3 regions of the Pseudomonas sp. LBUM1643 genome follow, and region 2 is predicted to be linked to each of the others. Evidence: predicted binding sites of a transcription regulator. Region 2 holds the regulator's gene; each other region holds the start of a gene.

Region 1 (7,017 bases), 880 kb from region 2:
CTGTGTGCAGAAAGATCAAAAGATCGCAGCCTGCGGCAGCTCCTACAGTAGATCTGTGTAGGAGCTGCCGCAGACTGCGATCTTTTGATTTAGGCGATTTGGCAAGTTGCCTGACTCGGTAGTCAGTGCTAGGTTTAGCCCACTGCCCGTGTAGCTCAGCCGGTAGAGCAGCGCACTCGTAACGCGAAGGTCGCAGGTTCGATTCCTGTCTCGGGCACCAGCGACACGTTGTTTTCAGATGATCCCGAATGGTTCTGAAGGCCAGGCAAGCCGGGTTTCAAACGGCTTTTTGCGTCAGAGAGATCCTTGATGATCCAGATCCATCTTCCATTCCCAGATCAAAGAGAACGCCATGACCGTTAAAGAATTGACCCAAGAAGCCAGACACGAAGAAGCGCTGAAGAAGTACTTGCTGGATTCCCCCCAGTTGGCCGAAGAGATCAAGGACCTGCCGGCCGATGATCAGAAAGACCAGATCCAGTGGGCATTCGAGGACGAGGCTGAATCCCAGGGATTGCAGCCTTGGGAGCTGACGCTCAAGTACACCTCAACACCTGAAGAGTTTGAGGAGGCGCGCCTGGTTTTGCACAAGGAGGCGGCCGAAGTGCTGGGTGTCGAGTGGGAAGAGTACTGCGAGATGAATAATCTGGTGGTCTGATAAAGCGTGTAGGAGCGAGCTTGCTCGCGATGGACTCAAGAGCGGCGCGTTTAGTCTGTAAACTCGCGTTATCGTTAACGACCATCGCGAGCAAGCTCGCTCCTACAGTTTTTCATTTCGCAGTCAGAGGCTGAGCCGCATCGACAGATCAACGGCCTTTACATCCTTGGTCATCGCACCGATCGAAATGTAATCCACGCCCGTTTCAGCGATCGGCAGTAGCGTACTTTCGTTGATGCCACCGCTGGCTTCCAGTTTCGCCTTGCCGCCGTTAAGGCGCACCGCTTCGCGCATGTCATCCAGGCTCAGCTCATCAAGCATGATGATGTCCGCACCTGCTGCCAGGGCTTGCTTCAACTCCTCAAGACTTTCCACCTCGATCTCCACCGGTTTGCCCGGGGCAATCTTGTGCGCGGCGTTGATGGCTTCAGGGATGCCACCACAGGCTGCTATGTGGTTCTCTTTGATCAGGAACGCGTCATACAGGCCGATGCGGTGATTGTGGCAACCGCCACAGGTCACGGCATATTTTTGCGCCAGACGCAGCCCCGGAAGGGTTTTGCGGGTGTCGAGCAGTTTCACCTGGGTCTCGGCAACGTAATCCGCCAGGTACTGCGCGCGAGTGGCCACCCCTGAAAGCAGCTGCAGGAAGTTCAGTGCGCAGCGCTCTCCGGTGAGAAGCGAGCGTGCCGGCCCCTCGAGGTGGAACAGCGCTTGATTGGGTTTCACCCGTTCGCCATCGCGCACCTGCCAATGAACGGCCACTCGAGGGTCCAATTGCCGGAATACAGCATCGACCCATGCGGTGCCCGCGATAACGGCAGCATCGCGGGTGATGATGGTCGCTTTGGCCAGGCGTTCAGCCGGGATCAATTGTGCGGTGATGTCGCCGCTGCCGATGTCTTCGAGCAACGCACGGCGCACGTTGGCTTCGATTTCGGCGGTCAAGTCGGCGAGACGTAGATTCGGCATAACGGACTCCACAAACAAAGTGATCCGATTATAGGGGCATGGCGCGCGGCAACCCAAGGCATCAGAGGCCTTTCCTGGGTGATGAAAGGTGCATTTGGTCGATTCTCCAGCCACATCAATTGTGGCAAGTGATCGCGTCGCGAGGGTCTATCGCGGCATACTGGGCGCCAACACAGTCGATGCTCAAGGAACCGGTATGCACTTGGATCCCGCAAGTGGTTGGTGTCAGGGCGTGCAGGTCTGCCCTTCGCCTAACTTCAATGCGCGCCCCACGGGCGAAATTTCCCTGCTGGTGATCCACAACATCAGCCTGCCGCCCGCGCAGTTCGCCACCGGCAAGGTGCAGGCGTTTTTCCAGAATCGCCTGGACGTCACAGAGCACCCCTACTTTGAAGGGATAGCTGATCTTCGTGTGTCCGCGCATTTCCTGATCGAACGTGACGGCAAGGTCACCCAGTTTGTCTCTTGTCTGGAGCGCGCCTGGCATGCGGGTGTCTCGGTTTTCGAAGGTCGGGAAACCTGTAACGATTTTTCCGTGGGCATTGAGCTGGAAGGTACGGATGATCTGCCGTTCACCGATGCTCAATACAACGCATTGACGGCCCTGACCCGACAGCTGCAAAGCGCCTTCACGGCCATCACAGCACAGCGTATCTGCGGTCATAGTGACATCGCACCCGGACGTAAAACCGATCCGGGTCCAGCGTTCGACTGGGCTCGCTATCGCGCGGCCTTGGCAAAAGAGGAACAACAATGAGTTTTCTGGTGTTGCTGTTGGCGGTCTGGATCGAGAAGTTCTCGGCCCTTCGTCATCGTGTTCAGCGCGACAGTGGTTGGGTAAGCGAGCTGAACAAGCTTGAAGCAAGCCCACGTTTTGCCAGCCACCCATGGCTGATATTGATCGTGCTCGTGTTACTGCCGGTCGCGGTGCTGGGGTTGCTGTTGATCGTGCTTGAGCCGGTGGCCTACGGTCTTTTGGCGTTGCCCGTGCATTTGCTGGTAGTGATCTACAGCCTGGGCCGTGGCGATTTGCTGGCCGGTCTTGGCCCGTTTCGCGATGCCTGGCGCCGGGAAGATCTGCAGGCGGCAGCGCACGTCGCGAATCGCGATCTGGGTATTTGTGCAGACAACGGCGAACAACTGCTGGAGCGCGTCGAAGGTCACTTGCTGTGGGAGGCTTACCAAAGCTTTTTCGCTGTGATTTTCTGGTATTTCCTGCTGGGTCCGGTCGCGGCGCTCAGCTATCGCCTGTTAGCGTTGGCCGAAGAACACGGAAAAAACCCGGCGGTCACCGAACGTGCTGCGCAATTGCGGCATGCGTTCGACTGGATACCGGTGCGCCTGCTGGCGGCGAGTTTTGCGCTGGTGGGCAACTTTGTCGCGGTCAGTCGGGTAATGTTGCATGAACTGCTCAACTGGAACATCAGTGCTGCCCAATTGATCGAGAAGGTCGGGCTGGTGGCCGGTGAAATACCGGCGCCGGTGGTCGGGCCCGACGGCATCAACAGCCTGGACCGAATCTGGGAACTGCTGCTGCGCGCAGCATTGCTCTGGTATGCCGGATTCGCGTTGTGGACGGTTCTTCCCTAAACACAACTGCCGTGTAGCAGCAGGTTTCACTCGCTGCTACACAAATCCCTCCTCCGTTAACCTTAAGTTACAAAACCTCCTGCCGATTTAAGCTATACAGAGATAGCGCCCAATAGTGGCTATCTGCTTTCTCTGTGCGCCTGCCAATAAAAATAAGAAATCAAAGGGAGACTTCACAGTGAAGAGCTTGCTCTATCCCGCCGTCGCGCTAATGAATCGCCTGAGCTTCGGCATGAAGTTCAGCCTGATCAGCGTGCTGTTCCTCATACCGATGCTGGTGACCAACTTCTATCTGGTACGCGATTCCTATCGCGAATTTCAGGGCACCCGCATCGAACTGCAAAGCATCGATTTACTCGGCAGCAGCCTGGCACTTCGTCGCGATCTCGAGACCCTGAACAACCTGGTGCAGATCAACGTCACCCTGGGGCAGTCGGGTAAAGCCGGCAATGTCGAATCGAAGATCAGCGCGCTGGAGCAAAGCGTACTGGCTCGTCTGCAAGGCTTGGCCGCGATGTCCACGGACCCCGAGCAGATCGCGGTATTCGATGCCAAGCGCGATGAAATGATTGCGGCGTTCAAAGCCCAGCAAGCGGAAAGCTCCCTGCAAAGCAAAAGCGGGATGATTGGCAAGTTACTGGGCAGCGCACAAATTTTCAGTCAGATCATCGCCAGTCAGGCGGGCCTGAGTCGTGACACTCAAAGCGACATGCGTCAGCTGACCGAACTCATCACTACCGTCACCCCATCCGTCACCCAACTGTTGGGTGAAGGCCGGGCGATGGGCTCTTTTTCCCTGGGACAGGGTTTTCTCAACTCGGCATCGAGCACCCGATTTGATGAATTGCTGGTGCAGATCGAAAAGCTCCAGGCTGAGTACGGCCTGAAATTGCAAGACACACTGGGTTCGAGCAAAGCGGCCAAGGACTCGCTGACGGCTCTGGCCGATACCAGCAAAGCCTCGCTTAAAAAAGCCAGTGAACTGTTCGAAGAACAGGTGGTGATGGCCGATACGCTTGATGCGCCGTGGCAAGGTTTTTACGACACCGTCACTGGCCTGATGGACCAAACCTACCAACTCAACGAAGCCACCCTGAAATTTCTCGGCACCCAGTTACAGCAACGACTGGAGCAGAATCGCACGCATATGATCCTGCAGGCCGTGGCGCTGTCGGTGGTGTTCGTGTTGATCTTTTACCTATACGGCGGTTTCTACGCCTCGACCCGCACCACCCTCAAGCGTCTTGGCGCGGTGATGGACAAAGTCGCAGCGGGCGACATGACAGTGACGTTCAGTGCCAACAGTCGCGACGAACTCGGCGAGTTGGGCGAAGTGTTCAACGGGACCGTGAAGAAAATCCATGACCTGATCGAGCGCGTCGGACAAACCGTCAGCGAGGTCGAGCGCCAGGCCGGTCAGGTCGAAAACGTTTCTGCCCAAAGCAACCAGGCAGTGGCGGGGCAGCGCTCGCAGATCGAGCAGGTCGCCACGGCCATGAACCAGATGTCCGCCACCTCTCTGGAGGTCGCGCGCAGTGCCGCCGCCGCGGTCAGCAGCGCGCACAGCGTCAACGATGAAACCCTCAACGGACGCGGACTTGTGCAGTCACAGCAGGGCAGCATCGCAGCCCTTGCCGGCGAAATTGATCAATCTGTCCTGGTGATCAATCAACTGGCGAGCGACAGCCAATCCATCAGTCGTGTGCTGGAAGTGATCAAAAGCATTGCTGAGCAAACCAACCTGCTGGCACTCAACGCGGCAATTGAAGCTGCGCGGGCGGGTGAGCAGGGCCGTGGATTCGCGGTGGTCGCCGATGAAGTCAGGACACTGGCCAAGCGCACGCAGCAATCGACCGAAGAAATCGAGCAGATGATCATCAGACTGCACAGCGGCGTGGGCGCAGCGGTGAAAGCCATGGGCACCAGTCATCAGATGGCCAGCGGCACTGTCGGGCAATCGGAGAAGGTCCAGCAAGCATTGGAAAACATTCTTGGCGCCGTCGGCATGATCGTCGATCAGAACCAGCAGATCGCCGCCGCCGTGGAGCAGCAAACCGCCGTGGCCCATGACATCGACCAGAACATCGTCGAGATCAATCGGGCAGGCGAGCGTACGGCCGAAGGGGCCCACCAGACCGAAGATGCCAGCCGTGCATTGTCGGCTCAGGTAGTGGAGTTGAAACAGCTGATCAGTGCGTTCCGGGTCTGAAAACATCCGTAGCGCCGACAAGGCGCTACGTTGGTCACCAGCGGAACACTTCACGCGCATTGGCAGTGCTGACCGCTGCCAACTGCTCAGGGCTGATCCCCATAATTTCCGCCAATGCGGCGCAAATGTCCGGCAAATGCGCCGGACTGTTGCGTTGACCGGCGAACATTGCGGGCGCCATGTCCGGTGAGTCGGTTTCCAGTACCACGGCGTCCAGTGGCAGTTCAGCAAGTACGCGGTGCATGCGCAGCGCCTGCGGCCAGGTTGCAGCGCCACCCAGACCGAGTTTGAAACCCAGCTTGATGTACTCGCGAGCCTCTTCCTTGCTTCCCGCAAACGCATGGATGATTCCCGCGCGTTTCAAGCGAAACCGTTTGAGCGTGGCAATCACTGCCGCATGGCTGCGACGCACGTGGATCAGCGCCGGTAAGTCAAAGTCCACCGCCAGTTGCAGTTGCGCGTCGAACAACGTTTGCTGGCGTTCGCGGTCCAGGGTTTCGATGAAATAATCCAGACCGATCTCACCCACCGCGCATAGCTGCCGATGACCGGCCAATCGTGTCAGCCAGTCACCGAGTTCGGGCAAATCCCCTGGCTGATGTTGATCCAGGTACACCGGGTGCAAGCCGAACGCTGCGTGCAAGTCAGGATCGCTTTGCACCAGGTCCCAGACCCGTTGCCAGTTCCCCTGATAAACCCCCAACACCACCATCCGCTGAACACCGAGCGCACGACTCTCGGCCAGCAACGCCATGCGATCGGCGTCGAAGTCGGGAAAATCCAGGTGCGTGTGGGTGTCGATCAGCTCCACGGTTCAGTCCTGGCGAATACGCTGCTTGAATGTCCGCGCGATAGCTTGCACGCCGGGCTGGTAGTCCGACTGTTCAATCGCGGCCAAGGCCAGCTCTAGCGCCTTGTCGGCGATCAATTGATGCTGCTGGGCCATGGCGTTGACCGGTAACGGCAAGAAGTCCAGCAACTGCGTGTCACCAAAGGTGCCAAGGCGCAGCGGGCGGGATTTCAGCGGGAAGTCGTGCAAGGCATCGAATACGCCCTGCAACAACACGTAGGACGTCGTGACCAGAGCGTCCGGCAAATGCCCCAGGCGCTGAAGCATTTCGTCCATCAACTGCTTGCCACATTCGCGGCTGAAGGATTCGCCGTGTTCAATCAGCACTTCGCCTTTGAACCCGGCCAATGCCTCTTTGAACCCGGCGGCACGCTCCTGGCTGATGCTCAGTTCGGGGCGAGCGCCAATCAGGGCGATCTGTTTGGGCACGGGGTCCAGTAGACTGCGGGTCAGTTGCAGGCTGGCTTCCCGGTCGTCACTGATTACCGAACAGAAATGCTCGGGTTCCATGACCCGGTCGATCGCGATGATCGGAATGCCTTTGGCCTGTAATTGGCGGTAGCTGTCGTCGCTGGTTGGCAGGCAACTGGCGACGATCAGGGCGTCGCAACGCCTGGCTCGAAACAGTTGCAGCAGTTGCCGTTCGCTGTCTGGCGCGTCGTCCGAACTGGCGATCAGCAGCTGGTAGCCGCGAGCACGAGCGCCTTGTTCCAGCAACTTTGCAATCCGCGCGTAACT
Region 2 (7,017 bases):
TCTTGCAGTAGCCGCTCTGCGCCTGCTTCTGGCGTCAAAAGTTTGCTTTAAGGGACGGGGAAAAACCGGTGGATCGCTCTCAGTTACTCAACACTGCTCGCACAAACGTTGCCGATCTAAGTCGGGGCAATCTGGGCGTGCCGTTGTTGTTGCTGGTCATGCTGGCGATGATGATGTTGCCGATCCCGCCGTTCCTGCTGGACGTGTTTTTCACGTTCAACATTGCGCTGTCGATCGTCGTTCTGCTGGTGTGCGTGTACGCCTTGCGGCCACTGGATTTCGCGGTGTTCCCTACCATCCTGTTGGTGGCAACGTTGTTGCGGCTGGCATTGAACGTCGCTTCGACGCGGGTGGTGATGCTGCACGGTCAGGACGGTCATGCCTCCGCGGGCAAGGTGATCCAGGCGTTCGGTGAGGTGGTGATCGGCGGCAACTACGTGGTGGGTATCGTGGTTTTCGCCATCTTGATGATCATCAACTTCGTCGTGGTGACCAAAGGTGCCGGGCGGATTTCCGAGGTGAGTGCGCGCTTCACCCTCGACGCGATGCCCGGCAAGCAAATGGCCATCGACGCCGATTTGAACGCCGGGCTGATCGATCAGAACCAGGCGAAAATGCGCCGTACGGAAGTGGCCCAGGAGGCTGAGTTCTACGGTTCCATGGACGGTGCCAGCAAATTCGTCCGTGGTGACGCCATCGCCGGCCTGCTGATTCTGTTCATCAACCTGATCGGCGGCATGGCGGTCGGTATTTTCCAGCACGGCATGAGCTTTGGCGATGCCGGCAAGGTTTATGCGCTGCTGACCATCGGTGACGGTTTGGTGGCGCAATTGCCATCACTGCTGCTGTCCACTGCCGCGGCCATCATGGTGACCCGTGCTTCCGGTTCGGAAGACATGGGCAAGCAGATCAATCGCCAGATGTTCGCCTCGCCCAAGGCGTTGGCGGTGGCAGCGGGTTTGATGGCCGTGATGGGGCTGGTGCCCGGCATGCCACACTTTTCCTTCCTGAGCATGGCCGCAGTGGCGGCTGGCGGGGCATACCTGTTCTGGAAAAAGCAGAACAGCGTCAAGGTTCAGGCCCTGCAAGAGGTGGCGCGTCAGCAGGAGCTGCTGCCATCACCGGCCCGGGCACAGGAAACCAAGGAACTTGGCTGGGATGACGTGACCCCGATCGACATGATAGGCCTGGAAGTCGGCTACCGCCTGATTCCGTTGGTGGACCGTAACCAGGGTGGTCAGTTGCTGGCGCGGATCAAGGGCGTGCGTAAAAAGTTGTCTCAGGATCTGGGCTTTCTGATGCCGACTGTGCATATACGTGACAACCTCGACCTCGCACCGAGTGCTTATCGCCTGACCCTCATGGGGGTGATTCTGGCCGAGGCCGAGATTTACCCGGATCGGGAACTCGCCATTAACCCCGGCCAGGTCTATGGGACGCTCAACGGCATCACCGCCAAAGATCCGGCTTTTGGACTGGAGGCCGTCTGGATTGAAGTCAGTCAGCGTGCCCAGGCGCAATCTCTTGGTTACACTGTGGTCGATGCCAGTACAGTAGTGGCAACCCACTTGAACCAGATCCTGTACAAGCACTCCAGTGAGCTGATCGGGCACGAGGAAGTGCAGCAACTCATGCAATTGCTGGCCAAAAGCTCGCCGAAACTGGCGGAAGAGCTGGTGCCGGGCGTGGTGTCGCTGTCGCAGTTGCTAAAGGTCTTGCAAGCGTTGCTGGCCGAGCAAGTGCCGGTACGGGACATTCGCAGCATTGCCGAGGCCATCGCCAACAACGCCGCCAAGAGTCAAGATACCGCCGCTCTGGTCGCCGCTGTGCGCGTCGGCGTATCCCGCGCAATCGTCCAAAGCATTGTAGGCACTGACTCCGAGCTGCCAGTTATCACGCTGGAGCCAAGGTTGGAACAGATATTGCTCAATAGTCTTCAGAAGGCAGGGCAAGGCTCGGAAGAGGGAGTTCTGCTGGAGCCAAGCATGGCTGAGAAATTGCAACGCTCGTTGATCGATGCGGCGCAGCGTCAGGAAATGCAAGGTCAACCGGTGATTCTGCTGGTAGCCGGTCCGGTTCGCGCGATGCTCTCGCGATTTGGCCGACTGGCAGTCCCGGGTTTGCACGTGTTGGCGTATCAGGAAATTCCTGACAACAAGCAAGTGACCATCGTTGCGACAGTAGGGCCCAACGGCTGAGGTAGTGGTTTATGCAAGTTAAGCGTTTTTTCGCCGCCGATATGCGTCAGGCCATGAAACTGGTTCGCGATGAGCTGGGCGCCGATGCGGCCATCATTGGCAACCGCCGCATCGCGGGTGGCGTGGAGCTGACTGCCGCCCTGGATTACAAACTGTCGGCGCTGGCGCCGCGTGTTCCGAACATGGAACTTGAAGACGAGTTGCGCAAGACCCAATCGCGGATCGTCACCGCTCAGGCCGAACTGAGCCTGCGCAGCGAGGGCGAGAGCGACAAGAGCACCAATCGCCAGTTGTTCGCCGGCCTGCCGCTGACTGCTGCCGAACCGCTGATCGAACCGACTTATACAGAACCTCCACGACCTGCGCCGGCACCTGCTGCGACTGGCGGCGTCGACCCTCGCGCATTCGACTCGATGCGATTCGAGCTCAACAGCCTGCGTGAACTGATGGAAGTACAGCTTGGGTCCTTAGCTTGGAACCAGTTGCAGGGCAGCCGTCCGGCCCAGGCCAACCTGTGGCGTCGTCTGCAACGCATCGGCCTCTCCGGCCCGTTATCCCGTGATCTGCTGGCAATGATCACTGGCATTGACGAGCCACGTCAGGCCTGGCGCATGTTGCTGGCGCACCTGGCGCGCATGATTGCCACACCGGAAATCGAGCCGCTGGAAGAGGGCGGTATCATTGCCATGGTCGGCCCTGCCGGCATGGGCAAAACCACGACCCTGGCCAAGCTCGCCGCGCGTTACGTGCTCAAGTACGGCGCGCAGAACATCGCGCTGGTGAGCATGGACAGCTACCGAATCGGTGCGCAGGAACAGCTCAAGACCCTTGGCCGCATCCTCAATGTCCCGGTCACTCACGTCGACCCGGGGCAATCGCTGGTGCAGGCGCTGGATCCCCTGCTGCGCAAACGCGTGGTGCTGATCGATACCGCAGGCCTTCAGGCCAGCGATCCGGCACTGCGCATGCAACTGGAAAGCCTGGCCGGGCGTGGCATCAAATCGAAAAATTATCTGGTTCTGGCAACGACCAGCCAGAAACAGGTTCTAACCGCCGCTTATCACAGTTACAAGCGCTGCGGGCTCGCCGGCTGCATCCTGACTAAACTGGATGAAACGGCAAGTCTGGGCGAGGTGTTGAGCCTGGCCATCAGTCATGAACTGCCGGTGGCCTATCTGACCGATGGCCCGCGGATTCCGGATGATTTGCATCTGCCGCGTCGTCATCAGCTGGTCAGTCGCGCGGTCAGCGTGCAAATGCAGGAAGAACCCAGCGAAGAAGCCATGGCTGACATGTTCGCTGATATTTACCACAGCCCGACCAAGCAGGTTAGCTGAGGTATTAATGAATAGTTTTTGTACCTACATCGATGGTCTGCCATGCATTGTTCCATTTGTGAACGCGCAGCCAGTAATGTGGCCTCCGTCTATGCAAGACAAGGTAAAGAAATAACATGGGCAGCATGCATCCCGTACAGGTTATCGCGGTGACCGGCGGCAAAGGTGGCGTCGGGAAAACTAACGTGTCAGTGAACTTGTCCCTGGCTCTAGCAGAGCTCGGCCGGCGCGTCATGCTTCTGGACGCCGACCTCGGACTGGCTAACGTCGACGTTCTACTCGGACTGACACCCAAACGTACCCTGGCCGACGTGATCGAAGGCCGCTGCGAGCTACGCGACGTCCTGTTGCAAGGCCCGGGCGGCATTCGTATCGTTCCGGCCGCGTCCGGCACACAGAGCATGGTTCATCTGACCCCGGCGCAACACGCCGGCCTGATCCAGGCCTTCAGCGATATCGGCGATAACCTCGACGTGCTCGTGATCGACACGGCGGCGGGCATCGGCGACTCGGTCGTCAGTTTCGTCCGCGCCGCTCAGGAAGTCCTGCTGGTGGTCTGCGATGAGCCGACCTCGATCACTGACGCCTACGCCCTGATCAAACTGCTCAACCGTGATTACGGCATGAACCGTTTCCGTGTTCTGGCCAACATGGCCCAGAGCCCGCAAGAAGGTCGCAACCTGTTCGCCAAGTTGACCAAGGTCACGGATCGTTTCCTCGACGTCGCCTTACAATACGTCGGTGCGGTGCCGTACGACGAAAGCGTACGCAAGGCTGTGCAGAAGCAGCGCGCCGTGTATGAAGCATTCCCGCGCTCCAAGTGTTCGCTGGCCTTCAAGGCGATCGCGCAAAAGGTCGACACCTGGCCATTGCCTGCCAACCCGCGTGGGCATCTGGAGTTCTTCGTGGAGCGCCTCGTGCAACAAACTGCAGGACCCGTGCTATGACCGCCAGTGGCTATAACCTCTATAAAAAATCGGCCCGTGATGCGCAGTACGAGCTGATCGAGCGTTACGCGCCACTGGTAAAACGCATTGCCTACCACTTGTTGGCGCGTCTGCCGGCCAGTGTGCAGGTCGAAGATCTGATCCAGGCCGGGATGATCGGCTTGCTTGAAGTGTCGACCAAATATGACGCCAGCAAGGGCGCTAGTTTCGAGACGTACGCGGGCATACGCATCCGCGGCGCGATGCTCGATGAAGTACGCAAGGGGGACTGGGCGCCACGTTCGGTCCACCGAAATACCCGGATGGTCAGCGACGCCATTCGCTCGATTGAAGCTAAAACCGGTCGCGACGCTAAAGATCACGAAGTTGCGGCCGAACTCCAATTGAGTCTTGACGATTATTACGGGATTTTGAACGACACCTTGGGCAGTCGGTTATTCAGTTTCGACGATCTGTTACAAGACGGCGAACACGAAGGACTGCACGAGGATGGCGCCAGTGCTCATCTCGAGCCGTCGCGCGATCTGGAAGATGAACGCTTCCAGGCAGCGCTGGCGGACGCGATTGCCAATTTGCCGGAGCGTGAGCGACTGGTGTTGGCGCTGTACTACGACGAAGAGCTCAATCTCAAGGAAATCGGTGAGGTCCTGGGGGTTAGCGAATCGCGGGTCAGCCAGTTACACAGCCAGTGCGCGGCCCGTTTGCGGGGGCGTTTGGGGGAGTGGCGAGCGCGCTGAAGGCAGTGTGGGGACACTGCGAGCGAGGCTGGTGGGTTCTGTACGCACCGGTCTCGATCTGCTGTGCTCCAGACAGTCATCGAATGCTTTGCCGGATTGAATGAAATGGCGTGTCCAGGTGCTGGACGCGTTTAAGACTGCTTGGAGGTCGAATTGGACAAGAACATGAAAATCCTCATCGTTGATGACTTCTCAACGATGCGGCGGATCATAAAAAACCTGTTGCGTGACCTTGGGTTCACCAACACGGTCGAGGCTGACGATGGCACCACTGCCATTCCGGTCCTCAACAGCGGCAGCATCGACTTTCTGGTAACGGACTGGAACATGCCGGGCATGACCGGTATCGATCTGCTGCGCCACGTGCGCGCCGATGAAAGGCTCAAGCATCTTCCGGTGCTGATGGTTACCGCTGAAGCCAAGCGCGAGCAGATCATCGAAGCAGCCCAGGCCGGTGTAAACGGCTATGTGGTCAAGCCCTTCACGGCCCAGGCGTTAAAAGAAAAAATCGAAAAGATTTTCGAACGCATTGGTTGAGCAACTGCGCCACGGGGGAGCTATGGAGCAAAATGAAATTTCACAGGGCGATTTCGAATCGACCCTGAAAAAACATGCGGTCGAATTGGTCGAAAGCCTTGAAAAAGGCAAGTTCGGCGACGCAGTACAACTGATCCATGAGCTCAACCAGACCCGTGATCGTGGCCTGTACCAGGAAGTGGGCAAGCTCACTCGCGAGTTGCATAGCGCGATCGTCAATTTCCAGATTGACCCGAACATGCCACAGGCCGAGGAAGTCTCGCAGATCACGGACGCTACTGAACGTCTGGGGTATGTGGTCAAGCTGACCGAAGCGGCGGCCAACCGCACCATGGACCTCGTTGAAAACGCCACGCCGCTGGTCACCAGCCTGGGCAATGAAGCCGAGGCGCTGAGCGCGGATTGGGGACGGTTCATGCGCCGTGAAGTCGGTGCCGAGGAGTTCCGCGAACTCGCCCGGCGCGTAGACGGTTTTCTCACGCGCAGCAGCGAAGACAACCGCGTCGTAACGAGCAACCTCAACGATATTCTGCTCGCTCAGGATTACCAGGACCTCACCGGTCAGGTCATCAAGCGCGTGACTCAATTGGTCACCGAAGTTGAAAGCAACCTGCTCAAGCTCGTGCTGATGGCCAGTCAGGTGGACCGCTTTGCGGGCATCGAACATGACCGTCAAGCGATGCTGGCTGAAAAAGATCCACAAAAACATCTCTCTCAGGGTGAAGGTCCGCAGATTCATGCCGATAAAAGAGAAGACGTTGTGTCCGGTCAGGACGATGTGGACGATTTGCTATCCAGCCTTGGATTTTAGACCTGTAGGAGCACCCCATTAATGAGCTTCGGCGCCGATGAAGAGATCCTTCAGGATTTCCTGGTTGAGGCCGGCGAGATTCTAGAGCTACTGTCCGAACAGCTGGTCGAGCTTGAAAGTCGACCGGATGATGCGGACTTGCTCAATGCAATTTTTCGCGGTTTTCACACTGTAAAAGGGGGCGCCGGCTTCCTCCAGCTCAACGAGTTGGTGGAGTGCTGTCACATCGCCGAGAACGTCTTCGACATCCTGCGCAAGGGTGAGCGTCGCGTCGACTCGGAATTGATGGACGTGGTTCTCGAAGCACTGGATGCGGTGAACGGTATGTTCACCGAAGTCCGCGAGCGCAGCCCGATCACGGCTGCGACGCCTGAACTGCTGGCGGCACTGGCCCGCCTGGCTGAACCGCAGTCGTCCGACGAAGCGGTGCCGGTTGTCGACGTGGCACCG
Region 3 (7,017 bases), 3.2 Mb from region 2:
CGGCCGACCAGATCCGCAGACGCTGGCCGGGCGCCGCCTTGATCGCTTCAGGCAGTACCTTGTTCTTCAAGACTTCAAACGGATAGGTGTCACGAAACCACAGGGTTTCGTTGGTCGTCATGGCATCCACCACCATCTCGCGCAAACCACTGCGCGGCTGGGTCTGGATGCGCTGGACCAGCTCACCCAGGGACTTGATGCCTTGCTGCTCCATCAGTTTGTTGAGACGGCTCGATACCAGGTACTGCTTGTTTTCACCGAGCAAAATGCCACAGGCTTTTTCCAGGAATACCCGGAACTGTTCGAAATCCAAATTACCCGTAGACAATGATGCCGCCTCTTAACTCGTGTTGACCGCCAGGGACAAAAGGCCCCTAGCTGATATCTGCTGCTTTGATCCGGTCGACTACCCGGGATGCCAGGTCATCAGGGCGGAATTTGGCAAGGAAGTCATCGGCACCGACTTTCTTGACCATCGCCTGATTGAACACCCCCGACAACGAAGTATGCAGGATGATATGAAGCTTTTGCATGCGAGGGTCACTGCGGATCTCGGCGGTGAGGGTGTACCCGTCCATTTCCGGCATCTCGATGTCGGAAATCATCATCAGGAACTCTTCTTCCGGCTTTTTACCTTCATCGACCAACTTGCGCAGGTAGTCCAGCGCTTGCCGGCCGTCGTTCAGCGCCACCACTTCGACGCCGACCGTTTGTAGACAACGCGAGACCTGCTTGCGTGCCACCGACGAGTCATCGACCGTCAACACACGCAAAGACAGCGCCTTGTGCTGGGTTTCGACATCCACGACGCCCACGGAAATCGCTTCCGGTGTCGGCGCCACTTCCGCCAGCACTTTCTCGACGTCGATGATTTCAACTAACTGATTGTCAACGCGGGTCACTGCCGTGAGGTAGTGATCACGTCCAGTGCCCTTGGGCGGCGGATGGATCTCCTCCCAGTTCATGTTGACGATGCGTTCCACCGAGCGCACCAGGAAACCCTGGGTCTTGGTGTTGTACTCCGTGATGATCACGAACGGATTGCTCTGATCCAGCAAACGACCTGAACCGGTCGCCATTGCCAGATCCAGAATCGGAATGGTCGCCCCCCGAATACTCGCCACACCGCACACGACAGGATTGGACTTGGGCATCAGGGTCAGCTTAGGGCATTGCAGCACCTCGCGAACCTTGAATACGTTAATCCCATAGAGCTGCGGGCCGTCAAGACGGAACAACAACAGCTCCAGGCGATTCTGCCCTACCAGTTGCGTGCGCTGGTTTACTGAATCCATTACACCAGCCATGCCCAGACTCCTACTACCAACGCTTCAGTGTGTTGCGACGCACATTCATTGCTAAACGGCACGGCGCTTGCTTTTTAACTCGTATGAACACAGAACCGACATTTTTCCGACGCCTGACCTCAAACTTTCGCAAATTGCTTTGCGCGATGTCGGCCGTTTGCCTGTTCAACGCTGGCAGCCCTGCCCTTGCTGATGCGGTTACCTTGCCTGACATGCTTATCGGCGTCACCCAGGGCTTTCTTGAATTCACCGTAGAAGACTATTTGGCGACCAGTCAAACTGAAGGTCGTTATGAGATCCAGGTCAGCCAGCTCGACCCACGTCTGCGCATGCCAATGTGCGACAAGGAATTGACAGCGAGCCTGGAGAGTCCGGCCAAGCCATTGGGGCGCGTTACGGTCAAGGTTCGCTGCGAGGGCGCCGCCCCCTGGACCGTGTTCGTACCCGCTCAAGTCCGGCTGTTCCGCGACGTCGTCACCACCACCCGACCGCTGCGACGCCTCGGTGTTGTCGAACCCGACGATGTGATCCTGCGCGAGCGTGATATCAGCCTTATCAGCCAGGGCTACCTGACTTCGCTGGATCAGGCGATCGGGCAAAAACTGACCCGACCAATGGTCGCCGATCAGTTGATCACTCTGGTGAACATCGAGCAGGCGGAAGTCATCACCAAGGGCGACCAGGTGGTGATTACCGCCCGCAGCGGCACGCTCAGCGTGCGCATGCCAGGTGAAGCGTTGTCCAATGGTGGCTTGCGAGAGCAGATACGCGTAAAAAACCTGAACTCCCAGCGGGTCATCAAGGCGCAAGTTATCGCGCCTGGCCAGGTGGAAGTCGCCATGTAGTACGACGGGTATTGGCGTAGAGATGGCGCGCCGCTCGACTGTTCCCTAAACTGTGACTCATCCAGGGCAAGTGCTGACGCGCGCAAGCTCATTGATAAATGAGTCTAAAGTTTTCCAGGGTTTGGCCGAAAACATGGCAAGCGTCCAAATACCCAGAGGTTTTTTGATCATGGTCATCGATTTCAGCCGTCTAAACAGCTCCTCGTCACTTACGGGCAGTACACGTACCAGCGCCAGCAAGGACACGGCCGAAGCCGCCAAGTCCGCGCCGCTGAATACCCCGGCCGCAGAGGCCACTACCGTCAAAAGCGGGGAATCGGTACACCTCAGCAATGAGGCTCAGCAGTTGCAAAAGGTCACTGACAAGCTGCGCGATCAGCCCGCTGTCGATAATGCCCGCGTGGCAGAGTTGAAAGCAGCGATTGCCGATGGCAGCTATAAAGTCGACAGCAACCGTGTAGCCAGCAAACTGCTCAACTTCGAAGCCCAGCGTTAGGCTCCGGTCTGCGCGAGGCTTTTGGACGCTTAAAACCCAAGGCCAGCCATGCACGATACTAATTTACTGCAACTGATCACCGACGACTTTGCTCCAGCGCAACAATTGCTCGAGTTATTGCAAACCGAGGCCATCGCGTTGCATGGTCGCGACATGCGACTGCTCGAAGACATTCTGGCGCAGAAGCAGGCATTGATCATTTTGCTTGAACAGCATGGCCGCAAGCGCAGTGCGATCCTTGCCAGCCTCAACCTGCCGATCAATCGCCAGGGTCTGGAGCAATTGGCCGCCCAATCGAGCATTGGCGAACAGTTGCTGGCTCAGAGTGATGTTCTCACCGACTTACTGGCCCAGTGCCAGGGCACCAACGTCAGCAATGGCCAGTCCATCATGATGCAACAGGCTGCCACGGCTACCCAGCTGAAAATCCTCCACGGCGGCGACACACCAGCGCTTTATGACGCCCGCGGATCGACCTCTGTACTCGCGAAGCGGGGGCCTCTCAGTCAGGCTTGAACCCGCCGATGAGCCCGCACTATCAAGACGAGAAACATGCTGGCAAAATGCTGGCTAGCCGCAGTCAAATTTTGTCTGGAGATTGATGAACCGTGTTCAATGCCTCAAGCGCGGAAGATGCTCCGCAGCCACCCAAGGTGCTCGCAACGCCCCTTGAGATCTCCGGCACCCTACGTCAGCTGCAAGACAGCCACGACCCTCTGATCATTACGTTCCATGAGCGCAGCCAGCGCTTTCAAAGCTATCTGGTGGGTATTGACCGTGACAGCGGCACGATCTCGCTTGACGAAATGATTCCACGGGACGGTGAACGCTTCCTGCTCGCCGGCGAACCGTTCAAGGTCGAAGGCTTCCACGACGGTGTTCGCATCGCCTGGGAAAGTAATGGCGCGCTGACCATCGACGAAACGGGTGGCACTCGCTGCTATCACGGTCCGATGCCCGACGAAGTGGTTTATCACCAGCGCCGTAACGCATTCCGCGCTGCTCTTAAACTGGCACAGCTGGTTAACGTCGATCTGGACGGTGAAAAGCTCAAGGCACCGATCAGCGGAAAGCTGCTGGACATCTCTGCCACTGGCTGCAAATTGCGCTTCGACGGCGATATCAGCTCGAGCCTGCAACTGGGGCAAGTCTACGACCGCTTTGCTGCCGCCCTGCCCTTCGGCAAAATGACGGCACCCGTCGAACTGCGTTACCTGCATTTCGAAGAAAAGATTTCCACCACCTTCGCCGGTGTTCGCTTTCATAACATGAGCGGGCTGGTGCAGCGTCAGGTTGAGAGATTCGTCTATCAGCTTCAGCGCGAAGCACGGCGTTTCGACAAAGACGATCTCTGAGTTAACGCTTCAATAGAAAACGGGCAGTCCTTTTGGGGACTGCCCGTTTTTTTGTGCGTGGATCTCAGGGCCTGGCTTCGGTGAAGCTCTGCTCGCGGCCTTCGTCAGGGTCTGACGGCGATGGGTCGGTCTCAGGTTTTTCTGGCGACTCGGGTTCCGGTTCTGGTTCCGGTTCCGGCTCTGGCGGGATCGGGTTCTGCATCTGATCTTGCACCACCTGCTCATCAACTCGAGGGTCAAGGGCCGCTACCAATGGCGAACTCGACATGCTGTCCGGCATGGCCACGTGATGCAGCGGGGCATCGTCCACCTGATGCAGGTTGGTGACGGCTTTCGGACGAATCCGCCAGACCAGTACCAACGCGAAGAAGCTGAAGAACGCGTAGAGCATCTGACTGCCAAACAGCTTCATCAGGACCCCGGCAACCAACGGCCCGATACTGGCACCCACGCCGTAGGTCACCAGTAGCATCGCCGTCAGAGACACCCGGCGATCGCCTTCGACGTGGTCATTGGAAAAAGCCACTGCCAAGGGATACAGGCAAAATTGCACCAGGGAGCAGAAGAAACCGGCGATAAACAGCACTTCCAGTGGCACCTGCTTCATGATCGCCAGCGGCAATGCAGCCACCGCCAGGCTGAACGCGAAGCAACGGATCAACAGTGCCCGATCATAACGGTCGGACAACCACCCCAACGGCCACTGCACCAGCAGGCCAGCAAAAATGCAGCTACCCATGAACAAGCCCACTTGCTCGGTAGACAGTCCTTGCTGGGAGGCATACAACGGCGCCAAACCATAGAACGAACCCACAATCAGACCCGCCCCCAGCACCGTACTTAACGACTGCGGTACGCGCTTGATAAAGAACCGTGGCTCCATCGGCGCAGGGTGCAAAGGTGCAGGGTGAATCCGTCGGGTCAAGGCCACCGGCACCAGGCACAGCGCAAAACACAAGGCGACCAGCATCAGCAGCTCGAGGCCGAGCGCCGGGTGCATGACCAGAATCAACTGACCCAATACCAGGCCAAGGTACGAGGCGATCATGTAGCCGCTGAACACCAGGCCGCGTTGCTTGGCTTCGGCCTGTTCGTTAAGCCAGCTTTCGATGACCATGTACTGGCACATCATGCCCAGACCGACGATGACCCGCAGGAACAGCCACGCGGGCAGCCAGTCGATCAATCCGTGTCCCAACACGGCCGCGCCGACGATACCGGCACACGCTGCGTAAGCCCGAATATGCCCGACACGGGCAATCAATCGGTGACCGATCTTCCCACCCAGCACCAGGCCGAAGTAGTTGGCCGCCATCAAGGCACCGACCCACAAACTGTCGACGTTGTCGGCTGCCAGGCGCAAGGCCAGGTAGGTACTCAACAAGCCCGAGCCGATCAACATCATCAGCGAAGCGAAATACAACGCTCGAAAGGATTTCCAGATTTGGCGCATCGGCGTTCCGAGCGGCTCCTTGCAGTAAGTGTCGGGCTATCCGAAAAGATAGCCCGATGACGATGATTCGTCAGGCCTGGGCTGCCAGTACACGTCGCTCCCAGGGAGTAATTTCATCATAGAAGCTGGTCAACTCCATGGACTTCGAAGCGATGTAGCCTTCGATGAACTCCTTGCCAAACAGTTCCTTCGCCAATTGGCTACGTTTCAGACGCTCAAGTGCAGCATGCAAGGTACACGGCAATGAAAGATTGTCCGGTACCTCGAATTCACCCTGTATTGGCTCACTGGGCTCCAACGTGTTTTCAATGCCATATAACCCGGCTGCCAGGCTGGCCGCAATCGCCAGATAGGGATTGGCGTCAGCCCCTGGCAAGCGGTTTTCAACCCGACGAGCGACCGGCGAACTGGCCGGGATGCGCAACCCGGCGGCTCGGTTGTCGTGGGACCAGCAAGCATTGTTCGGCGATGCGAAGGGATGGCACAAGCGCTGGTAGGAGTTCACATTTGGCGCGAACAGCGCGGTGAAATCGGCCATGCCGGCCTGCTGACCGGCAATGAAATGACGAAAGATCGGGGTAGGTTCACCAGCCTCGTCACTAAACACGTTAGTTCCCGTGCCTATCTCGACGATGCTCTGGTGAATATGCATCGAACTACCCGGCGTGTGCGCCAACGGCTTGGCCATGCAGACTGCGGTCAGGCCATGTTTGAGGGCTACTTCTTTAAGAAGATGCTTGAACAGGAACGTCTGGTCGGCCAGCAACAGCGGATCGCCATGCAGCAGATTGATCTCGAACTGGCTGACGCCCATTTCGTGCATGAACGTATCGCGCGGCAAGCCAAGCGCTGCCATGCATTCGTAGACTTCATTGAAGAAGGGCCGCAATCCGTTATTGGAACTGACACTGAACGCCGACTGCCCGTCTTCACGACGACCGTCCAGGCCAATGGGTGGCTGGAAGGGTTGAGTGGGGTCAGTGTTAGGCGCAAATATGAAAAATTCCAGCTCGGTCGCCACGACGGGCGCCAGACCGAGGGCGGTGTAGCGGGCAATAACCGCTTTAAGCTGGCCCCGGGTCGATAGATTCGAGCTTTCGCCGGTGAGTTCGTCCGCATCGCAAATGGCGAAGGCTCGTGTTTGATTGCTCCACGGTAAGCGATAGACCTGCGAAGAATCAGGCACCAGTGCGAGATCGCCATCATCACTGCCATAAAAGCGTGCCGGCGGGTATCCGCCCATGATGCACTGCAGCAGCACGCCGCGCGCCAGCTGCAAACGGCGGCCTTCGAGAAAACCCTCGGCGGTCATCACCTTGCCACGGGGTACGCCATTCAAGTCCGGCGTGACACACTCAATCTCATCAATGCCCGTCAATCGCTGTGCGAGTGAGCCCTGGCCCTGGGTTGTCATGACGCTATCCTTGTTATTGTGCGAGCCGCGAACGGCGACCCGTACAAAATAGGCTCCGCGTGTTCGGAATATCAAGCAGCGCTCAAAAAAATGTAGGCTTCACCTACGCCTGTGCCTGCCGGGCCGTACTTCTCATGGGAGATAAAG

Evidence for each region. Region 2 encodes FliA, which starts transcription of late flagellar genes. Its sites were predicted from a motif close to CTAAAGTTTNNNNNNNNNNNGCCGNTAA; they were not measured.
Region 1: the regulator FliA is predicted to act here: its motif matches at 3,282-3,309, upstream of ACA063_RS03715 (methyl-accepting chemotaxis protein).
Region 3: the regulator FliA is predicted to act here: its motif matches at 2,257-2,284, upstream of flgM (flagellar biosynthesis anti-sigma factor FlgM).

The regions. Positions count from the first base shown of each region.
Region 1 covers NZ_CP166813.1:853,006-860,022, forward strand. The annotation lists tRNA gene ACA063_RS03690 (tRNA-Thr) at 145-220, shown strand; gene ACA063_RS03695 (DUF6388 family protein) at 353-658, shown strand; gene nadC (carboxylating nicotinate-nucleotide diphosphorylase) at 782-1,630, opposite strand; gene ampD (1,6-anhydro-N-acetylmuramyl-L-alanine amidase AmpD) at 1,827-2,387, shown strand; gene ampE (regulatory signaling modulator protein AmpE) at 2,384-3,220, shown strand; gene ACA063_RS03715 (methyl-accepting chemotaxis protein) at 3,399-5,429, shown strand; gene ACA063_RS03720 (TatD family hydrolase) at 5,464-6,240, opposite strand; gene cra (catabolite repressor/activator) at 6,244-7,017, opposite strand, start outside.
Region 2 covers NZ_CP166813.1:1,732,378-1,739,394, forward strand. The annotation lists gene flhA (flagellar biosynthesis protein FlhA) at 69-2,198, shown strand; gene flhF (flagellar biosynthesis GTPase FlhF) at 2,210-3,535, shown strand; gene fleN (flagellar synthesis regulator FleN) at 3,652-4,482, shown strand; gene fliA (RNA polymerase sigma factor FliA) at 4,479-5,219, shown strand; gene ACA063_RS07790 (chemotaxis response regulator CheY) at 5,385-5,756, shown strand; gene ACA063_RS07795 (protein phosphatase CheZ) at 5,779-6,567, shown strand; gene ACA063_RS07800 (chemotaxis protein CheA) at 6,589-7,017, shown strand, end outside.
Region 3 covers NZ_CP166813.1:4,944,957-4,951,973, forward strand. The annotation lists gene cheR (protein-glutamate O-methyltransferase CheR) at 1-328, opposite strand, end outside; gene ACA063_RS22230 (chemotaxis protein CheV) at 375-1,307, opposite strand; gene flgA (flagellar basal body P-ring formation chaperone FlgA) at 1,391-2,152, shown strand; gene flgM (flagellar biosynthesis anti-sigma factor FlgM) at 2,322-2,648, shown strand; gene ACA063_RS22245 (flagella synthesis protein FlgN) at 2,697-3,164, shown strand; gene ACA063_RS22250 (flagellar brake protein) at 3,257-4,003, shown strand; gene ACA063_RS22255 (MFS transporter) at 4,068-5,456, opposite strand; gene ACA063_RS22260 (glutamine synthetase family protein) at 5,527-6,768, opposite strand; gene ACA063_RS22265 (sensor histidine kinase) at 7,003-7,017, opposite strand, start outside.